DNA from 3 places in the Microbulbifer sp. ABE4_465 genome. Region 2 is predicted to be linked to each of the others. Evidence: predicted binding sites of a transcription regulator. Region 2 holds the regulator's gene; each other region holds the start of a gene.
What was found. The regulator LexA, encoded in region 2, represses DNA repair genes until DNA is damaged. The targets are predictions, from matches to a motif close to ACTGTNTNTANANACAGT.
Positions count from the first base shown of each region.

Region 1 (10,298 bases), on a different contig from region 2:
TCGAAGGCAGTGTGGTGTTGAACAATGTCCGTGACAGCTCCAGATCCGGAGACAGCGCCAACTACGGCTACAACGCCCAGACCGGCGACTACGGCGATATGCTGGAGTTCGGCATCATCGACCCCGCCAAGGTTACCCGCTCTGCGCTGCAGAATGCGGGCTCCATCGCAGGCCTGATGCTCACCACCGAAGTGATGGTGGCTGACAAGCCGGAAGAGAAAAAATCAGAGGCCGCGGCGGACGCCTACGACTACTGATTTTTCCAAAGACCCATCCCCAGTGCTTTTCTTTTCGGGGCCGCAAGGCCCCTTTTTTGTTTGGCGCGGTGCACCCCTAATCGCTAAATACCGCGCCCTTCAGCCAGCGTCGCACTCAGGGCCTGCTTACTGATTTCGTTAACCCGGGATGATAGCTTTAACAGTAGGTTACGCAGAAAGTCGTGTGTGATACTGGCGGATTCAAGAATGGGCTTGAGGCCAAGGAACTGCATGATTTTCTTGACTAGCAGCGCCACCAGGCTCACCGAGCCGACGAGCAGTTTTACGCCGCTATTCAGCACCATGGCCAACTGGTCCATTAGAGTGAAATAGGTGGTGGCAGTAAAATTGATTACGCGCCCTGCGAACTCCATGCACTTTTTCACCACGTAGATAATGGCATCGTTCAACCATTCAATTGCAGACATCGTCTGTCCGATTGCGGCCTTGGATCGCAGCCAGGCTTCGACGCCGCTATCGGTACGGGCAGCCGGACGCATTGCATGAATTTCAGACCAGCTTTTTTTGCTTACCGAATCCACATACAGATCCATATCGTGATATGTCGCCCACGGAATCAACCCTGGAGATGGTAGGAAATATTCCCTGTCAGTACTCGGGGTATGTACAAAGGGCCATATCGGGATACATGGGACAATATCCGTACGATGATAGGCTCGGTACATATTCTTGTCGTTGAGCAACTGAGTACAGTTTTCTGAGAAACCGATCAAGCCCACTCTTGGGCTGCCGAAGGTATACAGCTTCGGTTGGTGTATGGTGTTGGCTTTAATCCATTCAGCAGCAAGTGTTGCCAGTGCGCCCCCGAGGCTATGTCCCAGGCAATGCACAAAAGTGCCGGAAGGTAGTGTGGCAACAAAGTCTTGTATCTGCGGCAACATCGACTGAAATGACTTTTTGAAGCCATCATGAACCGGTTGGCCCCTTGCGGAAGAGGACAAGGTTATATTTAGATTTGTCAGCCAGTCAGCGAGATATTGTGTGCCGCGAAACAAAATAAAAGCATGCCCCTGGAATGCTTCTTGGCCGACGAGCAAAAACCCGAACGCTGTTCTTACTTTGATAAAACCTGGCCCGCCGGTCTTGCCTTTCAGCATATTGGTTTCGAAAAACCGGATTTGATTTTTATACCTTACATTCAAAACCTCTATCGCACGATCCAGCCTGTCAATCTTGCTTAAGGCGTAAACATCTCTAGATAAACTAGCAGACTGTTGAGGTGTAAGTTCCATTTTTAAAATCCATTATCAATGACATCGGGTTCAACATCCCAAATGCACCGGGTAAAAAAAGGCTGATTGTTTACGTTGATAAGTTTTGTTTCACTCTCTAATTCACAGGTGACTGATATAGGAACACCGCGCGCTTCCGAATTTTCAGCTTTCTTTCTCTTTACGCCGGACCAAATTTCTATCTCTTCTTCGCCCACTGCCACGGTAATTTTCTGACCGACTACAAATTCTTGAGGCAAGATATTGACAATATTCCGCTCGAATCGAGCGGAAAACTCGAAGTAACCCTTATCATCCGTAATGGTTTCATCCTGCTTTTTTTTCTGAAAGTCTGTAGTTCTTGTTACTTTAGCACCAGCTACCGGTACTCCATTTTGTAAAATTACGCCAGAAACCCCAGAAAACGTACAAGCTTTACCAGTATCAAATATCGACATAGCGTGCAGAGAACCTGAAAATATTAATGCAATTAAAGAAACAGTGAATCGATACAATATTGTGTTGATATCCACGTATTGAAGCCCGGATCAAAAAACGAAGTGCAACGCACGGCGGAACTTACCGGCACCTGAAGTTATACTAAAGGGCGCGATACCTTTGTCAAAAATATAAAATGGTGTCAGAGTCAATTTACGAAATGCGCACGATCGTACCAATTTTTGCGATCGCGGGAGTCAATAAAATAGAGGGAATAACGTGCCAACGATGGATGCGGAATTCTGTCGGCACGTATATAGATGAAGTGGCGGACTACTCCTGCTCGGGTACTACGTCACGGGTATCGTAATAGGCTTCTTCACTGATTCGGTGATAGGGAATTACCTGCGACTCGAATTCCTGGAAGGCCTTGTATACACGATTGAACTGCGGATCATTGGCCGCGGTTTCCTGCATGATACCCTGATTTATCTTTTTCAGGTGGGCGATGACATCGTCCGGCAGTTTTCTCAGCTCAACCCCATGCTCATCCACCAGTTCTTTCAGCGCACGATTGTTGCGCGCGGTGTACTCGTCGAGCATATCCTGGTTGGCGTCGCGGGCGGCGGTTCGGACGATGGCCTGCAGATCTTTCGGCAATTTTTCGAACGCAGTTTTATTGATGATGATTTCGAGGATTGAACCCGGCTCGTGCCAGCCGGGGTAGTAGTAGTATTGGGCGATCTGGTGGAAGCCGAACGCGAGATCGTTGTACGGTCCGACCCATTCGGTGGCGTCGATCACGCCGGTCTGCAGTGCGGTGTAAAGTTCGCCACCGGGGATGGTGACGGCAGTGCCGCCGGCGCGGTTGAGGACCTCACCGCCGAGGCCGGGGATGCGCATCTTGAGACCTTTGAGGTCGTCGACAGAATTAATTTCCTTATTGAACCAGCCCGCCATCTGCACACCGGTGGATCCGCCGGCCATAGGGATCAGATCAAACGGCGCGTAGAGCTCTTCCCACAATTCACGACCACCACCGTAGTGCAGCCAGCCATTCATTTCCTGAGCGTTTAATCCAAAGGGTACCGCGGTAAAAAACTGCGCGGCGGGTACCTTACCTTTCCAGTAATAGGCCGCGCCGTGGCCTACCTGCGCAGCACCGTTTGAAACAGCACCAAAGACTCCCATAGCCGGGACAAGTTCACCAGCGCCGAAGACTTTGATCTTCAGGCGGCCATTGGACATTGTTGCCACGTTTTTGGCGAAACGCTCCGGCGCGCTGCCGAGGCCGGGGAAGTTCTTTGGCCAGGTGGTGACGAGCTTCCATTCAAAAGTTTGCTGGCCAGCGTTTTCGATCGAAGTGACGGTCTGAACCTGATCGGAGCGGGAGATCACCAGGGTGCCAAAGGTGAGCACCAGCAGGGCGAGCAGGCCGAGGATAACGGGGGGATACCAGTTTATTTTTTTCATGTCCGTTTGATTTTTATTTTTCGTTTTATTGCGTCATCCCGGTACCGGATCGCGTCCGGCATGACAAAAGTATCTGGGATCCAGTGAGTGTGGCAGGGTATTTGAGGTTGCTGCCGGTTCTGTGGTATCTGGATCCCGGATCAAGTCCGGGATGACGTTGTTGCTAAAATATGATGATGTCGATCGTGATTACAGCGGCTGTAGTTTGGCCATGGATACTACCAGCCATTTGGCTCCGGCGTCGTCGAAGTTGACCTGTACTCGGGCGCGTGGGCCGCTGCCTTCGAACTGCACCACGGTGCCTTCACCGAATTTGGCGTGGTCGACGCGGCCGCCCAGCGCCAGCGGTGGCAGGTCGTCGTCGAACTGCGGGGCCGGGTCGGAGAACTGGCCTGCTCGTCCGTAATTGGGTTGAAACAGGGGCTTGGAGACTTCGGTTTTCAGGCGAACCTCGTGGATGTATTCCACCGGGATTTCGCTCACAAACCGCGACGGTTTGTTGTAAGTCTCACTGCCAAACAGGCGGCGGCTTTCCGCGTAGGTGATATACAGCTTCTGCATGGCGCGGGTGATACCCACGTAGCAGAGGCGTCGCTCCTCCTCCATACGCCCGGGTTCCTGGGCGGACATCTTGTGCGGGAACAGGTTTTCCTCCACACCGGCCATAAACACCAGTGGGAATTCCAGACCCTTGGCGGAGTGCAGGGTCATCAGCTGCACGGCGTCTTCAAACTCATCTGCCTGGCCTTCGCCGGCGTCCAGCGCGGCGCTGTCGAGGAACTGGTTGATCAGTGGAATCTCTTCCTCGTCCACCGCCTCGCCATCAGCGTCCACGGTGGGCAGGCCGTCGAAGCCGCGACAGGCGCTCACCAATTCCTGCAAGTTCTCCACCCGGGTCTGACCCTTCTCACCCTTCTCCTTGCCGTGGAATTCGATCAGGCCAGTCTGTTCGATGGCCAGCTCGGCGATATGGTCGAGGGTTTTGTCGGTGCTCTCTTCGTCCAGCGCGTCGATCAGGCTCAAGAAGTTGGCCAGGGCATTGCCCGCGCGTGCGGCGAGGACTTTCTGTTGCAGCATCTTGGCGGCGGCGTCCCACAGGGAGCAGCCGTGTTCGCGGGCGAACTGGCGCACCATATCCACGGTGCGCGCGCCGATGCCGCGAGTGGGGGTATTCACCACCCGCTCGAAGGAAGTGTCGTCGTGGCGGTTGGTGATCAGGCGCATATAGGACAGCGCGTTCTTGATTTCCATGCGCTCGTAGAAGCGCTGGCCGCCGTAGATGCGGTAGGGCACCTGTTCCCGCAGCAGGCCTTCTTCCAGCACTCGTGACTGGGCGTTGGACCGGTAAAGGATGGCGATGCTGTCGCGGCGGTTACCATCGCGCACCCAGTCCTGGATGCGCTCGACAATAAAGCGCGCCTCATCCTGTTCGTTGTAGGCGGAGTAGAGCGCGATGGGCTCGCCCTTGTCACCCTCGGTCCACAGCTCCTTGCCGAGGCGACCGGTGTTGTGGGCGATCACCGCGTTGGCGGCGTTCAGGATGGTGCTGGTGGAGCGGTAGTTCTGCTCCAGGCGCACCGTCTGCACGTCTTTCAGATCCGCCTCGAAGTGCTGGATATTCTCGATTTTGGCCCCGCGCCAGCCGTAAATGGACTGGTCGTCGTCACCCACCGCGGTGATCGTGCACTGGTCGCCGGCCAGCAGGCGCAGCCAAGCGTATTGGATGGTGTTGGTATCCTGAAACTCGTCGACCAGGATATGGGGGAAACGGCGGCGGTAATGGGCGAGTATGCCGTCGTTATCCCGCAACAGTTCGTGGGCGCGCAGCAGCAGCTCGCCAAAGTCGACTACACCGGCGCGCTGACAGGCCGCTTCATAGGCGCTGTAAATTTGCACCATGGTCTGCAGCCAGGGATCGCCGGTGAGCTGGATATACTGCGGGCGAATCCCCTCATCTTTCTGTGCACCGATCCACCACTGGGTTTCCCGCGGCGACCACTTCTTGTCATCCAGCCCCAGCTCGTTCTGCACCCGCTTGATCAGGCGCAGCTGGTCATCAGAATCGAGAATCTGGAAGTTCTGCGGCAGCTTGGCTTCCTGCCAGTGGGCGCGCAGCAGGCGGTGGGCGAGGCCGTGAAAGGTGCCCACCCACATGCCGAAGGTGTTCACCCCCAGCAGTTCCTCGATACGCCCGCGCATCTCGCGCGCGGCCTTGTTGGTAAAGGTCACTGCCATAATGGAGTAGGGCGATGCCCCCTCCACCTGCATCAGCCAGGCGATACGGTGCACCAGCACACGGGTCTTGCCCGAGCCGGCACCGGCCAGAACCAGTTGATTGCCCGGCGGCGCCGCGACGGCTTCGCGCTGGGGGTCGTTGAGGGGGTCTAAGAGTTCAGATACGTCCATGGGGGCGGATTGTATCAGGGGTGGGGGGAGAACTGGGTATATAAACAGGGGTTTTTGTGGGCGGATGGGACGGCGGATGCGCTGCGCTTATCCACCCTACGGTTTGGTGGAGCGGCGCTGTAGGAGCCTGCCCTGCAGGCGAACATTATTGGGGCACGATTCGGTTCGCCTGCAGGGCAGGCTCCTACAGTAGGGGGGTGACAATAACGGCGTGGCGGGCTGCGGGGCTCGCCAGCACCGGGCCATGCCGCTAAACTGCACAGCTTGAACCAGAGAAGGTGTTGTCGTGAAGCCAGCGGAAGTCACGCAGAAGATCAGCGAACAGCTGAGTTCGATGCGCAAATCAGAGCGCAAGGTTGCGGAATATATCCTCGCCAATCCCGGCGAAATCATTCATATGCGGATCGTCGATCTCGCCACCGAAGCCCAGGTGAGCGAACCTACCGTGGTGCGCTTCTGTCGCGCGGTGGGCTGTTCCGGCTTCCAGGAATTCAAGCTGAACCTGGCCCAGCAGCTCGCCTCCAGCCCCAGCTTCGGCCAGATCGCCGTCACCGAAACCGACACCATCGCTGAATACAAACGCAAGGTATTCGACTCCACCGTCGATACCCTGCTGAATGTGCGCGACAAGATCGACGGCCGCGCCCTAGAAGCCGCTGTCGCCGCCATCGCTGCTTCCAAACGGGTTGAATTCTTCGGCTTCGGCGCCTCCGGTGCCGTCGCCGCCGACGCCCAGCACAAATTCTTCCGCCTGCAGATGGCCACCGCCGCCCACTCCGACCACCACATGCAGAGCATGTCGGCCATGAGCATGAAGCCCGGTGATGTGGTGGTCGCCATCTCCCAGAGCGGCCGCACCTCCTCGCTGCTGCGCTCCATGGAAATGGCCAAGGCGCAGGGCGCCACGGTGATCGGCCTCGGCCCCAGCGGCTCTCCCATGACACGCCAGTCCAGCATCCCGCTGGAAGTGGATGTGGAAGAAGATATCGAACTGTACACACCGCTTTCGTCGCGCATCGCCCACCTGGTGGTGATCGATGTCCTCGCGATCGGCGTCGCCCAGCGCAAGGGTCCACAGCTGCAGGAGCACCTGCTGAAGCTGAAGAAAGGCCTCTACAATCTGCGGGAAGAGAAACACTGACACGGACTGATCGTTCGGTCAGCGCCGCGCTTCGACCCCGGCTCCCCTGTCCCTGACCGCAAATTCCCGAACTGTCATGGAAACTGGCCTTGGCCCCCGTTACCATGCCGGCGCCCGCCGGTGTCTCGGTTTTAGCCGTAACAGCCGATGCCGGCCACCTCAACCGAGTACTTGCAACAAGTACTCGAGATTCTCTTCAATTGAGTTGTTATGCCCCCGAATTTCTTCGACGCCGAAGGCAAGCCGCCGCGTTGGCTCGCCCCCTGTCTCGCCGCACTGGTGGCACTGACGCCATTTGCCATTGATACCTACCTGCCGGCAATTCCCGCCATGGCCATGGCGCTGGGTGTGGAGGTGGCGCAGGTACAGCACTCGGTTTCCAGCTATCTGCTGGGGTTCGCCGTGGGCCAATTGATTGGTGGGCCACTGTCGGACCGTTGGGGTCGCATTGTCACCGGCACCATCGGGCTCGCCATCTTTATCGTCAGCTCGGCACTGATCCTATTTACCAACACCGTGGAACTGCTGGTGGCGCTGCGCTTCTGCCAGGCGCTGGGTGGCGGCTTTGCCACGGTGATCTGCGGGGCGATCGTGCGCGACCTGTACCACGGGCGGGACGCGGCGCGGATCATGTCGATGATTGCCACCATGATGCTGATAGCCCCCATGGCGGCGCCGGCGATTGGCGCGACCCTGCTGACCTTCGGCGACTGGCACGCGATCTTTATCTTCCTGCTGGTGTACGGTCTGCTGATGATGGTACTGGTGCGCGGGGTGCTACCGGAGACGGTATCCAAGTTCCGCCGCGCACGCCGCCAGCGGGAGTCCCGCCGCAGCATGCTAAAAGGCTATGCGCAGATCTTCCGCACCCCCCGTGCACTGGGCTTTCTGTTCGGGCAGGCGTTGATCAGTGGCAGCATGTTTATCTACATCACCACCGCGCCTTTCGTGTTTATGGAGCATTTCGGGGTTTCTTCCGCCACCTTCCCCATGCTGTTTGGCAGCTGTGTGCTGGGACTGGTGTTGATGGTGCAGCTGAATATCCGTCTGCTGAAGGTATTTGAACCGCGCCAGATACTGCTGGCGGGTATGGGGCTGCAGTTGTTTTCCTGCGCGCTGTTGCTGGCGAGCACCCTGTATTTCGGACAGGACCAGGTGTTGCTGGCGTGGATGGTTCCGCTGGTGATGGCGATGGGTGCCATCGGCATCATCACCCCCAACTCGGCCGCCTGTTATCTCGAATTCTTCCCCAGGATCAGCGGTACTGCGAATGCCCTGTACGGAGCCTCGCTGTTTATTTTTGGTGGGGTCCTGGGTGGAGCAGTGAACGCGGTGCACACCGGCACTCTGGTGCCGATCGCACTGGGGATGCTGTGTTGTTCCGCCGCCGCCCTGTGCATGGCGCTGTTTGTAGCGCGGGCGCGCCGGCCGATCGAAATTGAGGAGCAGACGCTGCGGGTATGACCCGCAGCCGTGGCTCTGCAGGCCTTTAAATCAGGCCTTCCGCCTTCAGTGCCTTCTGCACCCCTTCCCGCTGGCCCATGCGCTCGGCAAACGCCTTGAGCCTGGGCCAACTGCCGGTATCCACACCCACCTTGCTGCACCAGTTGTACACGGTAAACAGATAGGCATCGGCGATGCTGAAGTCGTCACCCATCAGGTAGTCTCCGGCCATCTGGTCTTCCACATACTGGAAGCGCTTCGCCAGTTTTTCTTTGGCTGCCGCCTGTTCATCATCGCTTCCATCCCAGAACAGGGGCAGGAAGGATTTGTGCACCTCGGTGGAAATGTAATTCAGCCACTCCAGCACCCGGTAGTGATCCAGTGAGCCGTATTCCGGGGCCAGTTTTTTCTCCGGTTTCTGCTCCGCCAGAAACTGCACAATGGCCGGTCCCTCGGTGAGCAGCTCGCCGCCCTCCAGCTGCAGCGCCGGCACATAGCCTTTCGGATTCACCTCCGTGTAGTCGCCGCCGCTTTCGGTCTCCTTGGTTTTCAGGTTCACCTTGCACAGGTCGAGATCAATGCCCGCCTCGCAGGCGACGATATGCGGTGACAGGGAACAGGCACCGGGGGCGTAAAACAGCTTCATGGTTTTCTCCGTGTCGTAGCGTTATCCGCGGCCGTGGGGCGCGCTGTAGTCCAGTTCCGGTCCCACAGGCACGATGCCAGTGGGATTGATGTTTTTGTGGCTGGCGTAGTAATGGGTCTTGATATGGTGGAAGTCCACCGTGTCCGCCACGCCCTCCCACTGGTACAGCTCGCGCACATAACCCCACAAATTGGGGTAATCCGCCAGGCGCTGCTTGTTACATTTGAAGTGGCCGTGGTACACGGCGTCGAACCGGATCAGTGTAGTAAACAGCCGCCAGTCCGCCTCGGTAATCCGTTCGCCGGTGAGGTAGCGGTTGCTCTGCAGGCGCTGCTCCAGTTGTTCCAACACCTCGAACAGCCGGTGATAGGCGGCCTCGTAAGCCTCTTTGCTGGTGGCGAAACCCGCACGATACACGCCGTTGTTGACGTTTTCGTAAACCAGCGCATTGGTGGCGTCGATATCGCCGTGCAGATCCTGTGGATAAAAATCCTGCTCGTCGCCGGTGAGGTCGTTGAACGCGGTGTTGAACATGCGGATGATTTCCGCGGACTCGTTGCTGACGATCTGCTCGCGCTGTTTGTCCCACAGTACCGGTACCGTCACCCGCCCGGAATAGTCCGCGCGGTTGCGGGTGTACACCTGGTGCAGAAAATCGCTGCCGAACAGCTTGTCGCCGCTGCTGCCTTCGTCTTTATCGAAGGTCCAGCCGTTTTCCATCATGTAGGGGCTGACCACCGAAACGTCGATGTAGTCCTCCAGCCCCTTGAGCTTGCGGAAAATCAGCGTGCGGTGGGCCCAGGGGCAGGCGAGGGAGACATAGAGGTGGTAGCGCCCTTTCTCCGCCTCGAAGCCACCCTCGCCACTGGGGCCGGCGCTGCCATCGGCGGTGACCCAGTTGCGCAGCTGCGCCGCCTCGCGCTCGAATTCACCGCCGCTTTTGTCCGTGTCGTACCACTTGTCTTTCCACTCGCCGTTTACCAGCAGTCCCATTCTTCACTCCTGTTACCGGATCCGCACCGGGCTTCACACTGTTCCACACACCACTCCCCACGAAAGTGTAAGAAGCTGTCATGCAGTTCAGTGTAATTCGGAGATTCGAAACTAAAATCGCAGTTATTCGGCGGGAAACACCGTTTTTTTAGCAAGAAAAGAGAAAGGGCAGGGGGCTCACTATCGAAACCCCGCCAGAATCTGGTCCATCACCCGCGAGGCCTTGCCGCCCTCGGCGCCGGCGACCGGGTGCGCACCCGCGCCGTTCA
Region 1 is NZ_JBSWXV010000008.1:149,612-159,909, forward strand. It holds gene groL (chaperonin GroEL) at 1-257, shown strand, start outside; gene ACXAG1_RS13585 (lipase family protein) at 341-1,510, opposite strand; gene ACXAG1_RS13590 (DUF6795 domain-containing protein) at 1,513-2,022, opposite strand; gene ACXAG1_RS13595 (TRAP transporter substrate-binding protein) at 2,261-3,400, opposite strand; gene uvrD (DNA helicase II) at 3,590-5,806, opposite strand; gene hexR (transcriptional regulator HexR) at 6,093-6,947, shown strand; gene ACXAG1_RS13610 (multidrug effflux MFS transporter) at 7,158-8,411, shown strand; gene gstA (glutathione transferase GstA) at 8,437-9,036, opposite strand; gene ACXAG1_RS13620 (glutathione S-transferase family protein) at 9,058-10,029, opposite strand; gene ACXAG1_RS13625 (Gfo/Idh/MocA family protein) at 10,210-10,298, opposite strand, start outside.
Region 1: a site for LexA is predicted at 5,838-5,855, ahead of uvrD (DNA helicase II). Genes of this name have one in related genera too.

Region 2 (10,298 bases):
TGGTGAGGGCAAATCCAGCCTGCTCAGCCTGATTGGCGGCAAGGGTGACCCCGACGAGGGGGAAATCGTCCGCCAGGCCGGCTTGGTGCTTGCCACCCTGGAGCAGGCGCTGCCGGAGGACTGCGATCAGTCCGTATACCGATACGTGGCGGAAGGCCTGGGTGATGTCGGCGCCTGGCTTGCCGAGTACCGGGACAATCTGAATCCCGATCTGCAGGCGAAAATCGAAAACGCCCACGGCTGGGAGCTGTTGGCGAAAATTGACAGCGTGCTGGACCGCCTGGATCTGGATGAGAGTGCGCAGGTGAAGGACCTTTCCGGTGGCTGGCAGCGCCGTGCCGCACTGGCGCGGGCACTGGTGACAGAGCCGGACCTGCTGATCCTTGACGAGCCCACCAACCACCTGGATATCGCCGCGGTTGAGTGGCTCGAAGACTTTCTGTCCAGTTACCGCGGAGCGCTGCTGTTTGTGAGCCACGACCGCGCGCTGGCTCAGCGCCTGGCCAATACCGTGTGGGATCTGGACCGGGGTATTTTGCGGGTATTCAACTGTCCGTTTGACCGCTACCAGCAGGAAAAAGAAAAGCAGCTGGAAGAAGAGGCCCGCAACGACGCTTTGTTCGACAAAAAGCTGGCCCAGGAAGAGACCTGGATCCGCCAGGGAATCAAGGCCCGGCGCACCCGCAATGAAGGTCGCGTACGGGCACTGAAAGCCCTGCGTAACGAGCGCAAGGCGCGCCGGGATCGCCAGGGTGTAGCGAAGATGTCGCTCGATTCCGGGGAAAAGTCCGGCAAGCTGGTGGCGGAAATGAAAAACGTCACCTTCGCTTTTGGAGGCGAGAGTGGAGGCGAGAGTGCCGCGGAACAGGGCGGAGAGGCACCACTGATTCGCGACCTGAATTTCACCCTGATGCGTGGTGACAAGGTGGGTCTGATTGGCCCCAATGGTGTCGGTAAAAGTACCCTGATCAAATTGCTGCTGGGGGATCTGGAGCCTCAACAGGGCAGTATTCGTCTCGGTACCAAACAGCAGGTCGCCTATTTTGATCAGCGCCGTGATGTGCTGAATCCGGATCTCAGCGTCGTCGACAATATCGCCGAGGGCCGCGAGAACATTCAGGTTGGTGGTAGCAGCAAGCATGTTATGGGCTACCTCGCCGATTTTCTGTTTACCGGTGTCAAGGCGCGCACCAAGGTGGGCGCACTGAGTGGTGGAGAGCGCAATCGTGCGTTATTGGCCAAGCTGTTCAGTCAGCCCGCAAATATTCTGGTGCTCGATGAGCCGACCAATGACCTGGATGTGGAAACCCTGGAGCTTTTGGAGCAGCTGCTGCTGGACTTCCCCGGTACTGTGTTGCTGGTGAGCCACGACCGGGCATTTCTCGACAACGTGGTAGAGAGCTGCCTTGCTTTTGAGGGCGAGGGCATGGTTCGGGAATATGTCGGTGGCTACGAAGATTTTGTCCGCCAGGGTGGCAAATTTCTCAGTGCAGAAGAGCAGTTGAAGGCGCGCAAGCAATCCGCGGAGCAAGATCGGGTACCCAAGGATGCGCCCCCCGCGGCAGACAGTAAACCGGCCGCAAAGGCGAAAAAGCTCAGTTACAAGCTACAGCGAGAGCTGGATGCGTTACCGGCGCAAATCGAAAAACTGGAAAACGAGATTGCCGCGATGGAGGCGGAGATCGGCGCTCCGGATTTCTACCAGCAAGACAGTGGAATGGTGCAGGCGCGACTACAAGTAATGACGGACTTGCAGACGGCGCTGGAAGAGGCATTTGAGCGATGGGCAGAGCTGGATAGCATGTAACCCTTTAATGGTCCACCTTTCTGGGGTGGGTACGTCAGTACCCGCCCTGGAGCCTGTCCGCTCGATTATTCACTCGGTGGGTGAACCCGGACTGCCAATACATCGCAGCCGGCACCGTGCAACACGCCGTTGGCGGTAGACCCGAGCAGGAGGGCCAGGCCGTGACGTCCGTGGCTGCCAATCACAATCAGGTCGCAGCCACTTTCTTCCGCAAGGCGGTGGATTTCCGTTGCCGGTTGCCCAAGCACTACGTATTGACGATCTGCCGGAATATTCAGGCCCTGCGACGCTTTGCGCAGTTGTTCCTTGGCCTGGTTTTGAAGCTGCTCCTGCACTTCGGACAAGTCCATTGGAATATCCCCGCCGTAAGCAAAGGTCAGCGGTTCGATGATATGCGCAAGACTCATCTGCGCACCCGAGCAGGCCGCGATTTCACTTGCGCGCGCTAGTACCTGGGAAGATTCTACCGATAGATCCAGTCCAACCAGAATGTTCTTATAGCCTGACATGGGCTCTCCTCAATCTCCGTTGGTATTTCGCTTAGTTGGAATTTCGTATAAGTCATGCATGAACCAGCGGCAATCGGATGAAAAATATCCGGCCGTCGATGGCTTCATTCAGTCTACTTTAAAAAAACAGGCTTGACACAACCGCCCCGTTGCGGAGAAAAATGCGCGCCTAAAATTGGTGTCGCGCCCGTTTGGGGGGATGCGATATCGCGTAAATTGTTCGCTCTCGATTCTGACAGGAAAACCATCATGGCCAGTTGGGTGCCTATTGTTGTCGTCATATTTGCCGTTGTCCTGGTGATCGGCCCGGTAATGTGGCTGAAGCCCAGCAGTCGCGATCGCATGCTTGCGGATTTGCGTCAGAAGGCTGCCAGTGCGGGCCTGAAAGTGCAGATGCAACCCCTGCCCGAGGCGCTGGGGCAGGGCACTGCAGCGACTTACTTCTCGCAGTGGCGTAACCCGCGCCGGTTACATACCGGGTGGGGGGTGGAATTACAGCGTATGTCACACGAGATGCATTTCAGCGGCCAGTGGGACTGGCGCAAGGGGCGCGCGGCTGTTGAGGCGGCACAATCAGCGCTGAAAGAACTGATCGCCGCATTGCCAAGCGATGCCACCGCCATATTTGCGAATGACAGTGGCCTCGGCGTGCAGTGGCGCGAGCGCAGTGGTGAGAGCGGGTTTGCAAAGATTCAGGAAGCACTGGCGGCACAGCGGCCAGTAATAGAAGAAGCAATACGCGAGCCTTCCCGCGGTGAGGCCGGAAAGGCCTGAAAGGGCGTGTGTCACACGTGGTAAAACTGGCCCCGTGGCAGATCTGGGCTACTGTTTTAACCGATTGAACGATCCCTGGAATCTCCGGTCACAGGCGCTGGTAACAGGCAGGAATTGGTAACCAATTTGACTCTGATTTCGCCGATTTGCTTGACCACACTGGGGGCGGAGCATATATATTCGCGCAGCGCATTGCCGAAACCGAATCGGGTGCGGTGTGTGTGAGTAGTAAATTTTCTATTAAAAATCAAAAGCTTATGGGTAAATCACTGGTCATCGTCGAGTCACCGGCGAAGGCGAAAACGATCAACAAGTATCTCGGAAAGGACTTCGTGGTGAAGTCCAGTATTGGTCATATCCGAGATCTTCCTACCGGTGCATCGGCGAAACAGGCCGTGGATCCCAAAGAGCGTGCGCGCCGGGCCGCAGAAACCCGCAAGCTGTCGCCCGAAGACAAAGAGGTCTACAAGCGCAAGAAAAGCCGTGAGCAGCTAATCAAGCGCATGGGTATCGACCCGGATCACAACTGGGAAGCGCACTACGAGATTCTGCCAGGTAAAGAAAAGGTGGTGGACGAGCTGCGCAAGTTGGCCGCCAACGCCGACCACGTTTACCTCGCGACGGACTTGGACCGCGAGGGAGAGGCGATTGCCTGGCACTTGCGGGAAGCCATTGGTGGCGACGAGCAGCGCTACCGCCGCGTGGTGTTTAACGAAATTACCAAATCCGCCATTCAGGAGGCGTTCCAGGATCCGGGCCCCCTGGATATCGACCGGGTCAACGCGCAGCAGGCGCGCCGTTTCCTCGACCGCATCGTGGGCTACATGGTTTCCCCGTTGTTGTGGGAGAAAGTTGCCCGCGGTCTTTCCGCCGGCCGCGTGCAATCTGTTGCGGTAAAGCTGGTAGTAGAGCGCGAGCGGGAAATCCGCGCGTTTATTCCGGAAGAATACTGGACCCTGTTTGCCGATACGCAAACGGCCAAGTCAGACGCCCTGCGCCTGGAAGTGAAAAAGCAGGCCGGTGAGGCCTTCAAGCCCACCAACGAAGAACAGGCCATGGCGGCGCTGAAGGCGCTGCAGTCCAGCGACTTCACCGTGAGCGCCCGGGACGACAAGCCCACCAGCTCCAAGCCCAGCGCACCTTATATTACCTCCACGTTGCAGCAGGCCGCGAGCAATCGCCTCAGCTTCAGCGTGAAAAAAACCATGATGATGGCCCAGCGCTTGTATGAAGCGGGTTACATCACCTATATGCGTACCGATTCCACCAATCTGAGCGCCGAAGCCGTATCTTCTGTGCGCGAATTTATTGGTGAGAATTACGGCGATAAATACCTGCCGGAAAACCCCAACCGCTACAGCAGCAAAGAGGGCGCTCAGGAAGCGCACGAAGCGATTCGACCTTCCGATGTGCGGGTAAAACCGAATATGCTGTCCGGTATGGAGCGCGATGCCGAGCGTCTGTACACCCTGATCTGGCAGCAGTTTGTGGCCTGTCAGATGACGCCGGCCCAGTTCACTTCTACGTCTGTTGTGGTTACCGCCGGTGACTTCGAACTGCGTACCCGCGGCCGCGTAATCCGCTTTGACGGCTTCCTGAAAGTCGCGCCGGTGCAGAGCAAGAAAGACGAAGATCTGGTGTTGCCGGACATCAAGGTCGGTGAAAAACTGAACCTGAAACAGCTGGATCCGAAACAGCATTTCACCAAGCCACCGGCGCGCTTCAGTGAAGCGGCACTGGTAAAAGAGCTGGAAAAACGCGGTATCGGCCGTCCTTCCACCTATGCATCGATCATCTCCACCATTCAGGATCGCGGCTACGTGCGCCTGGAGAACCGCCGTTTTTACGCGGAAAAAATGGGCGATATCGTTACCGACCGCCTGAGCGAAAGCTTCACCGACCTGATGGATTACGGTTTTACCGCGAGCCTCGAGGAATCTCTGGATACCGTGGCGGAAGGTAAAAAGGGCTGGAAAGACCTGTTGAACGAATTCTATTCCGACTTCAGCAAGCGTCTCGAGGTGGCACAGGATAAAGAAGGCGGTATGCGTCGCAATGCGCCGACGGATACGGATATCGAGTGCGGTACCTGCGGCAGGCATATGCAGATCCGCACCGGCTCCACCGGTGTGTTCCTCGGCTGTTCCGGTTATGCACTGCCGCCCAAGGAGCGCTGCACCAACACCATGAATCTGGTGTCCGGTGAAGAAGCGGTAGATGCGGAAAAAGACGAAGATGCGGAAACTCGCCAGCTGCGAGACAAGCGCCGCTGCCCGAAATGCGGCACCGCCATGGATAACTACCTGGTGGATGAGCAGCGCAAGTTGCATATCTGCGGTAATAACCCGGACTGTAGTGGCTTCGAGGTAGAGAAGGGCACCTTCAAGATCAAGGGCTACGATGGCCCGGTCATCGAGTGCGACAAGTGTGGCGCGGATATGCAGTTAAAGTCCGGCCGTTTCGGCAAGTACTTTGGTTGTACCAGCGAAACCTGCAAGAACACCCGCAAGCTGCTGAAGAGTGGCCAGCCGGCACCGCCCAAAATGGATCCGGTACCCATGCCGGAGCTGGCCTGCGAGAAAGTGGATGATACCTATATTCTCCGCGACGGCGCCTCCGGTCTGTTTTTGGCTGCCAGTCAGTTCCCGAAAAATCGCGAAACCCGCGCACCCCTGATCAAGGAGCTGCTGCCGCACAAGGACGAAATCGATCCCAAGTACAGCTTCCTGTTCTCTGCTCCCACCGAGGACAACGAGGGCCGTGATACGGTTGTGCGCTTCAGCCGTAAAACTCAGGAGCAGTATGTCCAGAGTGAGGAAGAGGGCAAGGCGACCGGTTGGAAGGCGTTCTATCGCGATGGCAAGTGGCAGGTAGAAGCGCCGGCTAAAAAGGCTCCGGCGAAGAAAAAAGCTGCCGCGAAAAAGGCCCCGGCCAAAAAAGCGGCTGCCAAGAAGGCGCCAGCCAAGAAAAAGGCTGCTCCAAAAAAATCCCCGGCCAAGTAATTGGTCGGAGACCTGCCGACCCGTCATCCCGGCGAAGAGCCTGTGCCGGACTTGATCCGGTAACGGGATCCAGACCTATCCGTCATCCCGGCGAAGGCCGGGATCCAGAATCCCAGAGGTATGCAGTTTGAGTAATCCCTATACCGGTACCGTCGCTTCGGCGCTGCGTAAGGCCCAGCTGCTGCTGCAATCCAGCGCGGAAGCGGGCAATACGCCGTTGCTGGAGTCCTCCCTGCTGGAAGCGGCGGTGCTGCAGTTGTGGCGTGGTTACCGTGCGTTTCTGGCGGAGCAGGGGCATCAGATGCAGTTGGGTTTTGCGGCCGGTGCTGAGCCGGAAACAGCGCAGGCGCTGGCGTCCCTGGTGTCCCAGCGTGGCAAATTCAGTGGTGAAGCCAATGAGCTGGTCAGTCTCGCAGAAAACCCCGATAGCTGGTTTGCGGGGCTCTTCGCAGCCTGGCGTAAATTGTGGGTACTGAGCGCCTCTGGTTCAGTAAGCTCTGGCTCTACCGGTTCTGCTGCGCAGGCGGCGCCCTCCAAACCTGCTGCCACCGTCCAGTCCATCATCCCGGTACGCCAACTGGATAGCGCGGCCGAGGCCCCTGACCAGCCTCTCACCCGTGAGCGGGTGCAGCAGTGGTACCAGTCCCTTTTCGAGCTGATCCAGCGCCAGAGGGCCCACAGTCAGGAGTGGTAGGGTGTGGTACACTGGCTCCAAATTACGCGGTTTGTGGAGAAGTGAATGTCTACCGAGACTTACGAAATCATCGAGTTGTCCAATGGTGATGTAGCGTTGCGACGCGCTGGTCACAAGGGAGAACCGCTGGTGCGTATTCATTTCTCGGACGAGAGCCAGCATTTCCTGCGCGAGCACAAGGTGGCGGTGGCCCGTGCCATGCTGGAGGCGGGGATCGAAGCGGTACAGGACATCAACGAGATGGAGCCGGAGCCGTTTGAGGAAGAAGAGGTGGATCTGGCCGAGCACACGATTCACTGAACATTCTGTGGTTAATTCGCAGACATAAAAAAACAGGGCAAAAGCCCTGTTTTTTTATGTTCGAAGTGCGAGACACGGGATGTTTGGCGACTTGTCATCCCGGCGAAGGCCGGGATCCAGAAAACCTGCGGGCTTGTCGCTCCGAACCGCCATTGTCAAATCGGGTTCTGCCGAATCACGCCCACCGCCAAACCTTCAATGGCAAAGCTGCGGTCCCGCATGTCCACTTCGATCACATCAAAGTCCTGATTCTCCGGCAGCAGCTGCACGGTGGCCTGATTGCCGCGACGTTTGAAGCGCTTCACGGTGACTTCGTCCTCGATGCGCGCAACAACGATCTGCCCATTGCGAATATTGTCAGTGCGCTGCACGGCCAGTAAATCGCCGTCGAGAATACCCGCATCTTTCATGCTCATGCCGTGTACGCGCAACAGGTAGTCCGCGGGTGGGTGAAAAAATTCCGCGGGAATTTCGCAGTACTCTTCGATATTTTCTTCCGCCAGAATCGGGTTGCCGGCGGCAACGCGGCCAACAATGGGTAAACCACTGTTGTAGTCGGGAATTCGAATACCGCGGGAAGCGCCAGCGACCATTTCAATCGCGCCTTTGCGGGCCAAGGCTTTCAGATGTTCTTCCGCGGCATTGGGTGAGCGGAAGCCCAGCTCCTGGGCAATTTCGGCTCGGGTGGGCGGGTAGCCCGTATCATCCAGATAGGATTTGATCAGTTCCAGTACCTGAGCCTGGCGTGCAGTGAGGTTTGTCATGGGCGCCTTCCTGTTGTCTGTATTTATATACAGTTGCTGTGATTATATACAGATTTCAGGGGCGCGCAATCATTGCCCGATTGCGGGGTTGCGGTTGACTCGCAGCACGATGACGGCGGGCACTGGCCGGAGCGATCCGTCAGTAGCCCTCGTCAGTACCCGGAAACGAATCTCCTTCAAGCCGGTCAATGGCGCTTTGCGCGGGAGAAAAGATCGGGCTGCGGTAGCCTGCGTCTTCCTCATCCTGCATTTCGTCGGCAAAGGTGCCATAACCTGCATTGGCGTCTTCCGGAGCGGCGGCGCCAATCACTGGTAGCGACGGCCAGTTCTGGAACTCGATTTCGTCCAGGCTGCCGTCCACATACTGAATTTCGATCGTGCGGGCGGGATGGTCAACCGCAACCACTTCAAACAGGTCGCCAGTATCAAAATTTTCAAACCAACTGCCAATTTCCGGAGCGATTCGTGCCATGGCGTGCTCCTCCTCTTTTACTGCTTTGTTGTCTTCGCCTTCAGTTCCATCCCGGCGCTTTCAGAACTTGTACACTCGTTCTAATGTGGTGGACGCAAGCTTGGTACTCCCGCGGGGTGGAGAATGGCTTGCGCAGGTTTCATCGTCGGCGGACTGTGCTAGTCTCGCGGTAAAACAAGCGTTTAAATTGTTGGTTTGAATTGGTGTGAAATCGGCATGAGTCAGTCAGACACAGTCCATCGTATTCTGGACGCCGCTGAAGTCCTGTTCGCGGAGCGGGGCTTTACCGAGACCTCCCTGCGTACCATCACCAGTACCGCCGGGGTGAACCTGGCAGCGGTGAACTACCATTTCGGTTCTAAAAAAGAACTGATTCAGGCTGTTTTCGAGCGGTTCCTTACACCTTTTACGGCCATTCTCGATCAGGAGCTTGCGCGCAGGGCGGGGGCTGGTGAGCCACTGCAACTGGATGATCTGCTGCAAAGCCTGTACCGGGTGGCGCTGGCCGGTCTGGCCAGTCAGGGGCGCGACCCGAAACGCTTTATGCGATTGCTCGGTCTGGCGTATACCCAGTCCCAGGGGCACTTGCGGCGTTTTATCGTATCCCGCTACGGTGACAGCTACCGGCGCTTTGCGGGGCAGTTGGCGGCGGCTCTGCCGCACGTTGACCCGGTGACCTTCTACTGGCGTCTCTACTTCATGCTTGGCGCTACGGTCTTTTCTCTTTCGAGCTTTGACGCCATTGAAGCTATCCTTCGGGAAGATTTTGGCGCCCAGAGCAGTCTCGAGGAGACCCTGGCGCGCCTGGCGCCCGCGGCCGTAGCCATGCTCACTGCGCCCATGCCGGGAAACAACGCCGGCGACGTCGATTAAATTCAATGTGGAGTTCATGCGGATGTCTACCCCGATTGGCCCGGTAATGATTGATGTCGAAGGGCACACCCTCACCGAGGAAGAGCGCACGCTGCTGCGTCATCCCCAAGTGGGCGGACTGATTTTCTTTGCGCGGAATTTCGAAAGCCGGCCACAGCTGGAGGCACTGATTGCAGAGATTCGCGCCCTTCGTCCTGAAATCCTGCTGGCGGTAGATCAGGAAGGGGGCCGGGTGCAGCGCTTTCGCGATTCTTTCACCCGAATTCCCTCAATGCAGGCGCTTAGTGCCCGGGCCGATAAACAGCAACTGGAAGATGTGGGCTGGTTGCTGGCCGCGGAGTTGCTGGCGGTTGGCATCGACTTCAGTTTCGCGCCAGTGCTGGATGCGGACGACGACTTCTGCCGTATTGTCGGCGATCGCAGCTTTGCCCGGGATCCACTGAAGCTTGCCGAGAAGGCGCGCCCGTTTATGGCGGGTATGCACGACGCGGGCATGGCCACGACCGGCAAGCACTTCCCGGGGCATGGGCAGGTGCTCGAAGACAGTCATGAAGAGTTGCCCGTGGATCAGCGCCCCCTGGAGGAGGTGCTGTCTTCCGATTGCATACCATTTAGCGAGAGTATTGCGGCCGGTGAGCTGGAGGCCGTGATGCCGGCGCATATTCGTTTTGCTCAGGTGGATGAAAATCCGGTGGGTTTTTCCCGGTTCTGGCTGCAGGAGATTCTGCGCAAGCGCCTCAAATTTGATGGCGTTATTTTCAGTGACGATTTGACCATGGAGGGCGCGGGCGCTGCAGGCGGCTACCGGGAACGTATTCACGCTGCCATGGCGGCAGGGTGCGATATGGGCGTGGTCTGTAATAATCGTGCAGGTGCCATTGAGGTGCTGGAGGCTTTGGAAGGGTTTACACCGGATCCTGCGTCCAGCAAGCGCCTGGAGCGGATGCGCGGCCGCGGGGAAATTCAATCCTGGGGGGCACTGGAAAAGAGTGAGCGCTGGCAGAAAACCCGGCAGTGGCTGGCCTCCTGGATGTAAATACCGTGCCTTATTTGTTAAAAATGGTGCGCACGTTTGTTTGTACAGCAATAAATTTCAGTAACTA
Region 2 is NZ_JBSWXV010000001.1:432,972-443,269, forward strand. It holds gene abc-f (ribosomal protection-like ABC-F family protein) at 1-1,807, shown strand, start outside; gene ACXAG1_RS01725 (universal stress protein) at 1,873-2,316, opposite strand; gene ACXAG1_RS01730 (hypothetical protein) at 2,566-3,090, shown strand; gene topA (type I DNA topoisomerase) at 3,348-6,092, shown strand; gene ACXAG1_RS01740 (hypothetical protein) at 6,220-6,786, shown strand; gene ACXAG1_RS01745 (hypothetical protein) at 6,832-7,086, shown strand; gene lexA (transcriptional repressor LexA) at 7,242-7,850, opposite strand; gene ACXAG1_RS01755 (DUF6763 family protein) at 7,990-8,322, opposite strand; gene ACXAG1_RS01760 (TetR/AcrR family transcriptional regulator) at 8,539-9,195, shown strand; gene nagZ (beta-N-acetylhexosaminidase) at 9,218-10,231, shown strand.

Region 3 (10,298 bases), on a different contig from region 2:
ATTTGAACAGGCTGCAACCGGTAACCAGGCTAACCAGCCCGGCGATCAGCAGAATACGTACAACTGATGGCATTGAATGCTCCATCTGGATTTTTATGGTTCCTTAACGGCCCCCGACCTGACGAGGGTGTTCAGGTGGGGCTTGTGGCCCGGGCGTCCAGCGCCCGGCCCCAACACAGAATAGTCGCCATTCGGGCAATTAAGTTCCCGCATCTGCGGAAGATTCCTCACCGGATCCCCTCGCGGCACAGTTGGCGATTTCAGCGGTTGGGGTTTCGCTGTCCACACTGGGCGTGGATAATACCCGAACTATTCGCCTGCCAACAGGCGAAACACCGATAGAGAAAACACATCCGGAATCTGAATACACATGTCGAACGAAAATCAGGAACTGCGCAAGGCTGGCCTCAAGGTCACCCTGCCGCGTGTAAAAATTCTGCAGCTGCTCGAGAGCGCCAGTGAACAGCATCTGAGCGCTGAGGATGTGTACAAGATGCTGCTGGAGGCTGGCGAAGACGTCGGTTTGGCCACTGTTTACCGGGTACTGACCCAGTTTGAGAGCGCCGGCCTGGTGATGCGCCACAACTTTGATGGCGGCCACTCCGTATTCGAGCTGGACCGCGGCGACCACCACGACCACATGGTGTGCACCGATTCCGGCAAGGTGATTGAGTTCCACAACGAGCAGATCGAAGAGCTTCAGCACCAGATTGCCGAAGAGCACGGCTACGAGCTGACCGGCCACAGCCTGGTGCTGTATGTGAAGAAGAAAGAAGGCTGATAGCGACGAGCGTCGCTGCGCCTGACATGAAAAAGGGGAGCCTATGCTCCCCTTTTTCATGTCTGCCAATCACACCGGTGGGGTGTAATCGCTGGGGTATTTCCCGGTCTTGGTTGCGTAGAACTCACCAAACCGCGCCAGTTCCCTGGCCAGGTTTTCCCCCATTTCCATCGCGGGGCCGAGCCCGGCTTCCTTGCGCGCGAAATCGATAAAGCCGCATACCACCGGTACCGCCGCGCCGCGGGCAATGTGGTAGAAGCCGGTTTTCCAGCGCTCCGCCTTGCCGCGCGTGCCTTCCGGCGGCACTGCGATCACCAATTCGTCCCGCACCTTGTACTGATTGATGGTGGCTTCCACCAGGTTATTGGCCTTGCTGCGGTCCACCGCAATACCGCCAAACCAGCGCATGGTGCCACCCAGAGGAAACTGGAACAGTTTGTCTTTGCCCATCCACTGGGGGTTCACCTTCAGCTTCAGCGCGGCGAGGATAAAGAAATAGCCATCCCAGTTGGAGGTGTGTGGGGCCGCCAGCATCACGTACTTCTTCAGCTTCAGTGCGCGTTCGTCGGCGACCACCTTCCAGCCGTGCAATTTGAGCAGCAGGCGCGCGAGCAGGCGCAGGCAGGGAGTGAGGATTGGGGTGTTGAATATGGTGGTTTGCATAGTGAGACCGAGTTCTTTGCCCGACAGTGTAGTTGTATCCCCAGTGGGGCCTGGGTTTGGACGCGGCAGTATAAAGTGAATCTGCCGCCACTTTCGGTCAATTTCGGCCTCAGCTAGACCCCGGTCAGGCTCGCGCCAACATCTCCTCGGCGTGCGCCAGGGATTGTGCGGTGGGCTCGCCACCCAGCATGCGTGCGACTTCCACACTGCGCTCGGCATCTTTCAGCTCCCGTAGGGCCACAAAGGCCGCTTCTCCGTCACTGTGCTTCTCCACCAGGTACTGGCGATGCGCGCGGGCGGCCACCTGGGCCAGATGGGTCACGCAGATTACCTGGCCGCGCTCGCCCAGTTGGCGCAGCAGCTTGCCCACCACATCGCCGGTGGCGCCGCCGATACCCACATCCACCTCGTCGAATACCAGGGTGGGGGTGCGCGAGGTCTGCGCGGTGACCACCTGAATCGCCAGGCTGACCCGGGACAGCTCGCCACCGGAGGCGATCTTTCCCAGTGCCCGCGGGGCTTGGCCGGGGTTGGTGGCGATGAGTATCTCCACTTCTTCCAGGCCGGTGGCGGTGGGCTTTTCCAGTGATGTGAGTGCCAACTCCACCCGCGCGTGGGGCATGGCGAGATCCGCCAGCTGGCTGTTTACCGCATCCGCCAGCTTTTTCGCAGCTGCGGTGCGCAGTTTGCTGAGCTTGCCGGCGGCTTTGCGGAAGTCCTGCTCCAGCCGTTCGCACTCGCCAGCCAGCTTGTCCAGGGCATCCACCGCGCCGATTTCTTCCAGTTCCTGCTGCCACTGCTGTTGCAGTTCCGGCAGCTGATCCGGCTGGATCCGGTGTTTGCGGGCGATGGAGTAGATGGCGGACAGGCGCTCTTCCACTTCCGCCAGCCGCTCCGGGTCCATCTCAAAACGGTCGATATGCCGGGACAGGGTGCTGCCGGCCTCGTCGATCTGGATACGCGCGCTGTCGAGCATCTGCGCGACTTCGGCGAGCGCCGGGCTCTGTTCCGGCATGGCGCCCACCAGCTGCAGGGCGCGGTGCAGTTGCTCGGCGATATCGCCCTCACCGCCGTTCAGCAGCGCAGCCAGTTGATAGCTGCCGTTCAGGATGTCACCGGCATTGGCCAGCTGGCGCTGCTCGCTTTCCAGCTCCTCCAGCTCGTTTGGTTTCAGGTGCAGCTGTTCCAGCTCTTCTAGCTGGTATTCCAGCAGGTCGCGGCGGGCCTGGGTTTCCTCGGCGCTGTCTGCCAGTTTGCGGTAGCGGCGATACTGGTCCTGCCAGGTTTTGTAGTGAATGCGCACTTCGGCGCTCTGCGCCTCGGCGTGGGCGTATTCGTCCAGCAGGCGGCGGTGGGTGTCTTTCTTCAGCAGTGACTGGTGTTCGTGCTGGCTGTGGATATCGATCAGTTGTTCGCCCAGGGTGCGCAACTGCATCAGGGTGACCGGCTGGCCATTGATATAGGCGCGGGAGCGGCCGTCGGCACTGATGGTGCGGCGCAGGATTACTTCGCGCCCGGCGTCCATCTCCTGTTCTTCCAGCCAGGAGCGGGCGTCTTGATGCGCACTGATATCGAAGGTGGCGTGGATGTCGGCGCGCTTGGCGCCGGCTCGGACCAGCTCGCCGTTGCCGCGGTCGCCCAGCGCCAGGCCCAGGGCATCGAGGGTAATGGACTTGCCCGCGCCGGTCTCTCCGGTGAGGGTGCTGGTGCCCGGGCCAAATTCCAGCTCCAGCTGGTCGACCAGGGTGAACTGACTGATAGACAGATGCAGCAACATGGGAATGTGATCGCCGTTGTTAGATTGGTGATTCAGTAGTGGTTGTTTATACAGTATTTGTCCAGGGGGTTTCAATCACCCCGGGGGCTAATTGCGAGGCAATCAACAAGGCAGTTAACTTGGTCGTGCGGCGGGCAGCACATTTTCCTCACTCAATTGCCGGCCCGGCGCGGATCCCTTTCGGCATCAATTGCGGCATCACTTGAAGTGGCCACCGGCGCCCCCATATAGCCATCCTCACCCGCGGCGTCCCCGCTGCCGGTGTGTTCCCATTTTGACCAATTGGCAGTTGTCCGACGGACACAGACGGAGAAAGCAGTGGCCAAAGAGCGCAGCGAAGAAGAACAGATCGAGACTGGCGATCAGGCAGAGCAGGCCGCCGAGGTGGAAACCCCGAGCGCCGAAGAGCAGCAAGCCGCAGAAGAAGCGCTGGCGGAAGAGCTGGCTGGCAGTGACAGTGCACTGGAAGAAGAGATCGCTTCCCTGCACCAGCAACTGGCGGACCACAAAGATATGGTGCTGCGCGCCCAGGCCGAGGTGCAGAACGCCCGCCGCCGCGCCCAGCAGGATGTGGAAAAGGCCCACAAATTCGGCGTAGAGAAGCTGATCAAAGAGCTGCTGCCGGTGGTGGATAACCTGGAGCGCGCCCTCTCCACCATCGATGGTGAAGATGAAGCGCAAAAGGCGGTGGTGGAAGGCATCGAGCTGACCCAGAAGTCTTTTATCGACACCCTGGTCAAGTCCGGTGTGGAAGTGATCGACCCGGCGGGCGAGCCCTTCGATCCGGAACTGCACCAGGCTATGACCCAGGTGCCCAACCCGGATGTGGAGCCAAACACGGTTCTGGACTGCTTCCAGAAAGGCTACCGCCTGAACGGCCGCCTGGTGCGCCCGGCGATGGTGGTTGTTAGCAAAGCGCCGTAAGGCCTTTCGCTTTTTCACCAGAAACCCTGTGGCGCCGCCCTTGAAATGTGAACGGCGGCACCAATATAAGCAGGCAACCGAATTAAACAGCGCAGCGCCCGGCCACACAGAACAGAGCAGCGGCGCGCGCAGCAAAGTGAGGATTTAGAGCATGGGTAAAATCATCGGCATCGACCTGGGTACCACCAACAGCTGTGTGGCGGTACTGGACGGCGACAAGGCCCGCGTTATCGAGAACGCGGAAGGCGATCGCACCACCCCTTCCATCGTTGCATTCACCGACGACAACGAAGTGCTGGTGGGCCAGTCCGCCAAGCGCCAGTCCGTCACCAACCCGACCAACACCCTGTACGCGGTAAAGCGTCTGATCGGTCGCAAGTTCAAAGACGACGTTGTGCAGAAAGACATCAAAATGGTGCCTTACTCCATCGTTGAAGCCGAGAACGGCGACGCCTGGGTAGAAGTGAAGGGCGACAAGAAAGCACCGCCGCAGATTTCTGCCGAAGTGCTGAAGAAAATGAAGAAAACCGCGGAAGATTTCCTCGGTGAGAAAGTAGACGCAGCGGTAATCACCGTACCGGCCTACTTCAACGACTCCCAGCGCCAGGCCACCAAAGACGCCGGCCGTATCGCCGGTCTGGACGTGAAGCGCATCATCAACGAGCCGACTGCGGCTGCGCTGGCCTACGGCATGGACAAAGCCGGTGGTGACCGCACCATCGCGGTTTATGACCTGGGTGGTGGTACCTTCGATATCTCCATCATTGAAATCGCCGACGTCGATGGCGAGAAACAGTTTGAAGTGCTGTCCACCAACGGTGACACCTTCCTCGGTGGTGAAGACTTCGACCTGCGCCTGATCGACTATCTGGCAGAGCAGTTTAAGAAAGAGCAGGGCATCGACCTGAAAGGCGACCCACTGGCCATGCAGCGCCTGAAAGAAGCCGCAGAAAAAGCCAAGATCGAGCTGTCTTCCAGCCAGCAGACCGAAGTGAACCTGCCGTACATCACCGCAGACGCCACCGGTCCCAAGCACCTGGTTGTGAAACTGACCCGCGCCAAGCTGGAAAGCCTGGTAGAAGACCTGGTTACCCGCTCCCTGGAGCCGGTAAAAACTGCTCTGGCCGACGCCGACCTGTCTGCCTCTGGTATCGACGAAGTGATCCTGGTGGGCGGTCAGACCCGCATGCCGCTGGTACAGTCCAAGGTCACCGAATTCTTCGGCAAAGAGCCGCGCAAAGACGTGAACCCGGACGAAGCCGTTGCCGTTGGTGCAGCGATTCAGGGCGCGGTTCTGGGCGGTGACGTGAAAGACGTACTGCTGCTGGACGTAACCCCGCTGACCCTGGGTATCGAAACCATGGGTGGCGTGGCGACTCCGCTGATCGACAAGAACACCACCATCCCGACCAAAAAGTCCCAGGTGTTCTCCACCGCTGACGACAACCAGACTGCGGTGACCATTCACGTGGTGCAGGGTGAGCGCAAGCAGGCGGCACAGAACAAATCTCTGGGTCGTTTCGACCTGGCTGACATCCCGCCGGCACCGCGCGGCATGCCGCAGATCGAAGTAACCTTCGACATCGATGCCAACGGTATCCTGCACGTGCACGCCAAAGACAAGGCGACTGGCAAAGAGCAGTCCATCGTGATCAAGGCCTCTTCCGGCCTGTCCGATGACGAGATCGAAAAAATGGTACAGGACGCCGAGGCCAACGCCGAAGCGGACAAGCAGTTCGAGGAGCTGGTGACCACCCGCAACACCCTCGACGGCCTGATCTCCGCCACCAAGAAAACTCTGGAAGAAGCCGGTGACAAGGCGACTGCGGAAGAGAAAGCCGCAATCGACGCCGCTCTGGCAGAAGCCGAGGAAGCGGTAAAAGGCAACGACAAGGCGGCCATGGAAGCGGCTACCACCAAGCTGACCGAAGCCTCCGGCCCTGTCGCGCAGAAGATGTATGCAGAGCAGGCGCAAGCCGGCGAAGCCGCCGCGGAGCAGGCCGAACAGGCACAGTCTTCCGGCGGTGACGATGCAGTGGACGCTGAGTTCGAAGAAGTCAAAGACGACAAGAAAGAAGACAAGTAACTCTTCACGAGTCAACGACTTGTCCTAACCCTCCCTGAGCTGGCTCCGGGAGGGTTTAAAAAAAGGCGCGGAGGCTCGGCTGAGCTTTCGCGCCTTCTGCAGTTTTAAGAAGAACACACAGAGCTATGTCCAAACGCGATTACTACGAAGTCCTCGGCGTCAGCAAAGGCGCGGATGAAAAGGAGCTGAAAAAAGCTTACCGCCGGGTGGCGATGAAATATCACCCGGACCGCAACCCCGACGATAAAGAGGCGGAAAACAAATTCAAAGAGGCCAACGAGGCCTACGAAGTGCTTTCCGATCCGCAAAAGAAAGCGGCCTACGACCAGTTCGGTCACGCCGGCGTTGACGGTCAGGCAGGCGGCGCCGGTGCCGGCGGCTTTGGCGGTTTCTCCGATATCTTCGGTGACGTGTTTGGCGATATCTTTGGTGGCGGCGCCGGTGGCGGCCGCCGTGGTCCGGCACGCGGTTCCGACCTGCGCTACGACCTGGACTTGGATCTGGAAGACGCAGTGCGCGGCACCACGGTCAAGATCAAGGTGCCGACCCTGGCCAACTGTGGCACCTGTCATGGCTCCGGTGCCAAGGCCGGTTCCAAACCCCAGACCTGCGGCACCTGTGGTGGTGCCGGTCAGGTGCGCATGCAGCAGGGATTCTTCTCGGTTCAGCAGACCTGCCCCAACTGTCGCGGGCGCGGTACCGTAATCACCGATCCCTGCACCGACTGTCACGGTCGCGGTCGCGTGGAAGAAACCAAAACCCTGTCGGTCAAGGTACCGCCCGGTGTGGATACCGGCGATCGCATTCGCTTGGCCGGTGAAGGCGAAGCCGGCCCCGATGGCGGCCCGGCCGGCGATCTGTATGTACAGGTCATGGTGCGCGAGCATGAGCTGTTCCAGCGCGATGGTAAAAACCTGTACTGCGAAGTGCCGATCAGCTTCGTGACCGCTGCTCTTGGTGGCGAGATGGAAGTGCCGACCCTGGATGGCAAGGTCAAACTGAAGATCCCGGCCGAGAGCCAGACCGGAAAGCTGTTCCGCCTGCGCGGCAAGGGTGTCACCCCGGTGCGCGGTGGTGCCCCGGGCGACCTGCTGTGCCGTGTGGTGGTGGAGACCCCGGTAAACCTGTCCACAAAGCAGAAAGAACTGCTGGAAGAATTCGCCGGTACCCTGAGCGAGAAGAAAAATTCGCCCCGCCAGACCGGTTGGTTTGAGGGCGTGAAGAATTTCTTTGGTGATATGAAACTGTAAGCGCTGTGCGCTGTTACGTTCTGGTTCACGCTACAAAAAAGCCCGGTCTGTAAAGCCCGGGCTTTTTTGTTGGTGTCAGTTTTCCTCAAGCCTCGCACGAAGCTCCTGGTGATATTCCTTCTGGATTTTTTTTAGCTCTTCCAGTTGCTCTTCACTCAAGACGCTGATGGCTTCCACTCGGGTTGCCGCGCGCACCGCAATTATCTTTGCATCAATCTCTTCTTTCTGTTCCTCGGTCAACTCGGGGACCATCTTGTCTGGCTTGATGCCGTAGTCGCCCATAATGGCCATCTGCAATTCGAAGTTTTTTTCCAGGAGAGGCAGAACCTTCTCTTCCTGCTCCGGTGTCAGCTTCAGGCGCAGGGTTATCCAGTCCGCGATATCGTCGTATTTCTCCCAGAAGTCGTCCATTGATCCCAGCTTGCTATCGGAAGCCTGGCTATCAGAGGCGTGGCTGGGGAAGGAGAGTATGGTGGAGAGCAGTATTGCCAGGATGGCGGCGGACAGGTTGGACCAGAGAGAGTTTTGCGTGTCACTAAACATCAAGAGGCGCTCCATTCATTCGGGCTATTCAAAGTCTAGTGAAGGAATTCTGTGTCACAAGGTGAACTCCCGGGTCAGTTCTCTGGTAGCTTTGTTCGCTGTGGCGGATGTCACAGTGTTGGCGCCGTCATGCTTTTTGGTGGGGTGCGCCGAAAAACCGGGGTAGAATCCGCCGCTTTCGTTCGGTCGGGCTGAAAATAGGCCGATGAGCGACTGGAACCTCGGTACAGCAGGAGAGTCAGGGAATATGTCAGTAAACATTGCAATCACAGGGTTTGGTGGCCGTATGGGCCGGGTACTGGCGGAGGCTGTGTCCTATGCAGAGCAAGAGGGTAAGGCCAGGCTGAGCGGTGCCATCGTGCGCCCCGGGTCGAGCCTGGTGGGTGTGGATGCCGGTGAGGTGGCCGGTCTCGGCCGCAATGGCCTGGCAATTGTGGACAGCCTGGAAAAGGCCGAGTTCGATGTGCTGATCGACTTTACCTCACCGCAGGCCACGCTCGCCAATGCGGCCTACTGTGCCGAGCGCGGCAAGGCTATCGTGATTGGCACCACCGGGTTTACCGCGGACGAGCGCGCTCAGATGTTGAGCGCGGGCGATAAAACCCCGCTGTGTTTCGCGACCAATTTTTCCACCGGTGTGAATCTGTGCTTTAACTTACTGGAAACCGCGGCGCGGGTGCTGGGCGATGACGTGGATATTGAAATCGTCGAGGCCCACCATCGCCACAAAGTGGATGCTCCCTCCGGTACCGCGCTCAGTATGGGAGAAGTGATTGCCGATACCCTGGGGCGGGACCTGTCCAAGGTCGCAGTCTATGGCCGCGAGGGCCAGACCGGGGCCCGTGAGCGCGAAACCATTGGATTTGCCACTGTGCGCGGCGGCGACGTGGTGGGGGAGCATACGGTGTCTTTTCTCGCCGACGGCGAACGCATTGAAATCACCCATAAGGCCAGCAGTCGTCTGGCATTTGCCCGCGGTGCCGTGCGCGCCGCGGCCTGGTTAACCGGCCGCGCTGCCGGCCAATACGATATGCGCGATGTGCTGGGGTTGAAGTAACGCCACGTCACCTCGCGGTATTACACGCTTTTAAGGAGCGACACTTGGATAAAAAGATCATTGTTGGCAGTGAAGAGTGGTGTGCCTTTCCGAGTCTGGGGATTCCCGCGATCAAGGCGAGGGTGGACTCCGGAGCCAAGACTTCCTGTCTGCACGCCTACAACATCCAGCAATTCAACCGTGGCGGTGAGCCGTGGGTGAGCTTCGAGGCGCATCCTCTGCAGAATCTGCGTCGCCCTCGGGTGCGCTGTGAAGCGCGTGTACTGGACCGCAGAACCATACGCAGTTCTTCCGGCGATTCGGAAAAGCGCCTTGTGATCAAAACCAGTATCAGTATTGGCGGCAGTGTCTGGGACATTGAACTGACTCTGACCAACCGGGATTCCATGGGTTACCGCATGCTGCTCGGCCGCGAGGCGATGATGGGGCGCATGCTGGTGGACCCGTCGGAGAGTTTTTGCCTGGGGGAAATCCCGCCCAGTCAAATCGAAGAGTACTACCACGACGAGCACCATATAGCGGGCACGGGTCTGCGAATTGGTGTGCTGGCGTCGAACCCGGATCTGTACAGCAACCAGCGGATTATGGAAGCCGGTGCCGAACGCGGTCACCGCATGACGTTCCTGAATATTCGCCAGTGTTACATGAAGCTGGATTCCGCCGAGCCGGAGGTGCACTACCGGGACGGCCGCATTCTCAACAACCTGGATGCGGTCATTCCGCGTATTCGCCCAAGCCAGACGTTTTACGGCTGCGCGCTTACCCGTCACTTTGAAAGTATCGGCGTCTACGCCCTGAATGGTTCCCAGGCCATCAGTCAGTCCCGGGACAAGCTTTACTCCCTGCAGCTGCTGCAGGAAGGCGGATTGAATATTCCGATCTCCGGTTTCGCCAACTCGCCCATGGATACCAATGAGTTGATTGAAATGGTGGGCGGCGCACCGCTGATCGTGAAGCTGCTCGAGGGCACCCAGGGGCGCGGTGTGGTACTGGCGGAAACCCGCAAGGCGGCGGAGTCGGTGATCAATGCGTTCAAGTCGCTGAAGGTGAATCTGCTGGTGCAGGAGTTTATTCGCGAGGCTCAGGGCAAGGATCTGCGCCTGTTTGTGGTGGACGGTAAAGTCTTTGCCGCCATCCAGCGGGAAGCGGCGCCGGGCGAGTTCCGCGCCAACATTCACCAGGGTGGCACCGCGTCGGTGGTCAAAATCCTGCCGGAA
Region 3 is NZ_JBSWXV010000002.1:564,660-574,957, forward strand. It holds gene ACXAG1_RS06040 (outer membrane protein assembly factor BamE) at 1-73, opposite strand, end outside; gene fur (ferric iron uptake transcriptional regulator) at 371-781, shown strand; gene ACXAG1_RS06050 (1-acyl-sn-glycerol-3-phosphate acyltransferase) at 851-1,444, opposite strand; gene recN (DNA repair protein RecN) at 1,569-3,221, opposite strand; gene grpE (nucleotide exchange factor GrpE) at 3,540-4,145, shown strand; gene dnaK (molecular chaperone DnaK) at 4,297-6,231, shown strand; gene dnaJ (molecular chaperone DnaJ) at 6,357-7,481, shown strand; gene ACXAG1_RS06075 (hypothetical protein) at 7,557-8,024, opposite strand; gene dapB (4-hydroxy-tetrahydrodipicolinate reductase) at 8,272-9,081, shown strand; gene rimK (30S ribosomal protein S6--L-glutamate ligase) at 9,126-10,298, shown strand, end outside.
Region 3: a site for LexA is predicted at 3,259-3,276, ahead of recN (DNA repair protein RecN). Genes of this name have one in related genera too.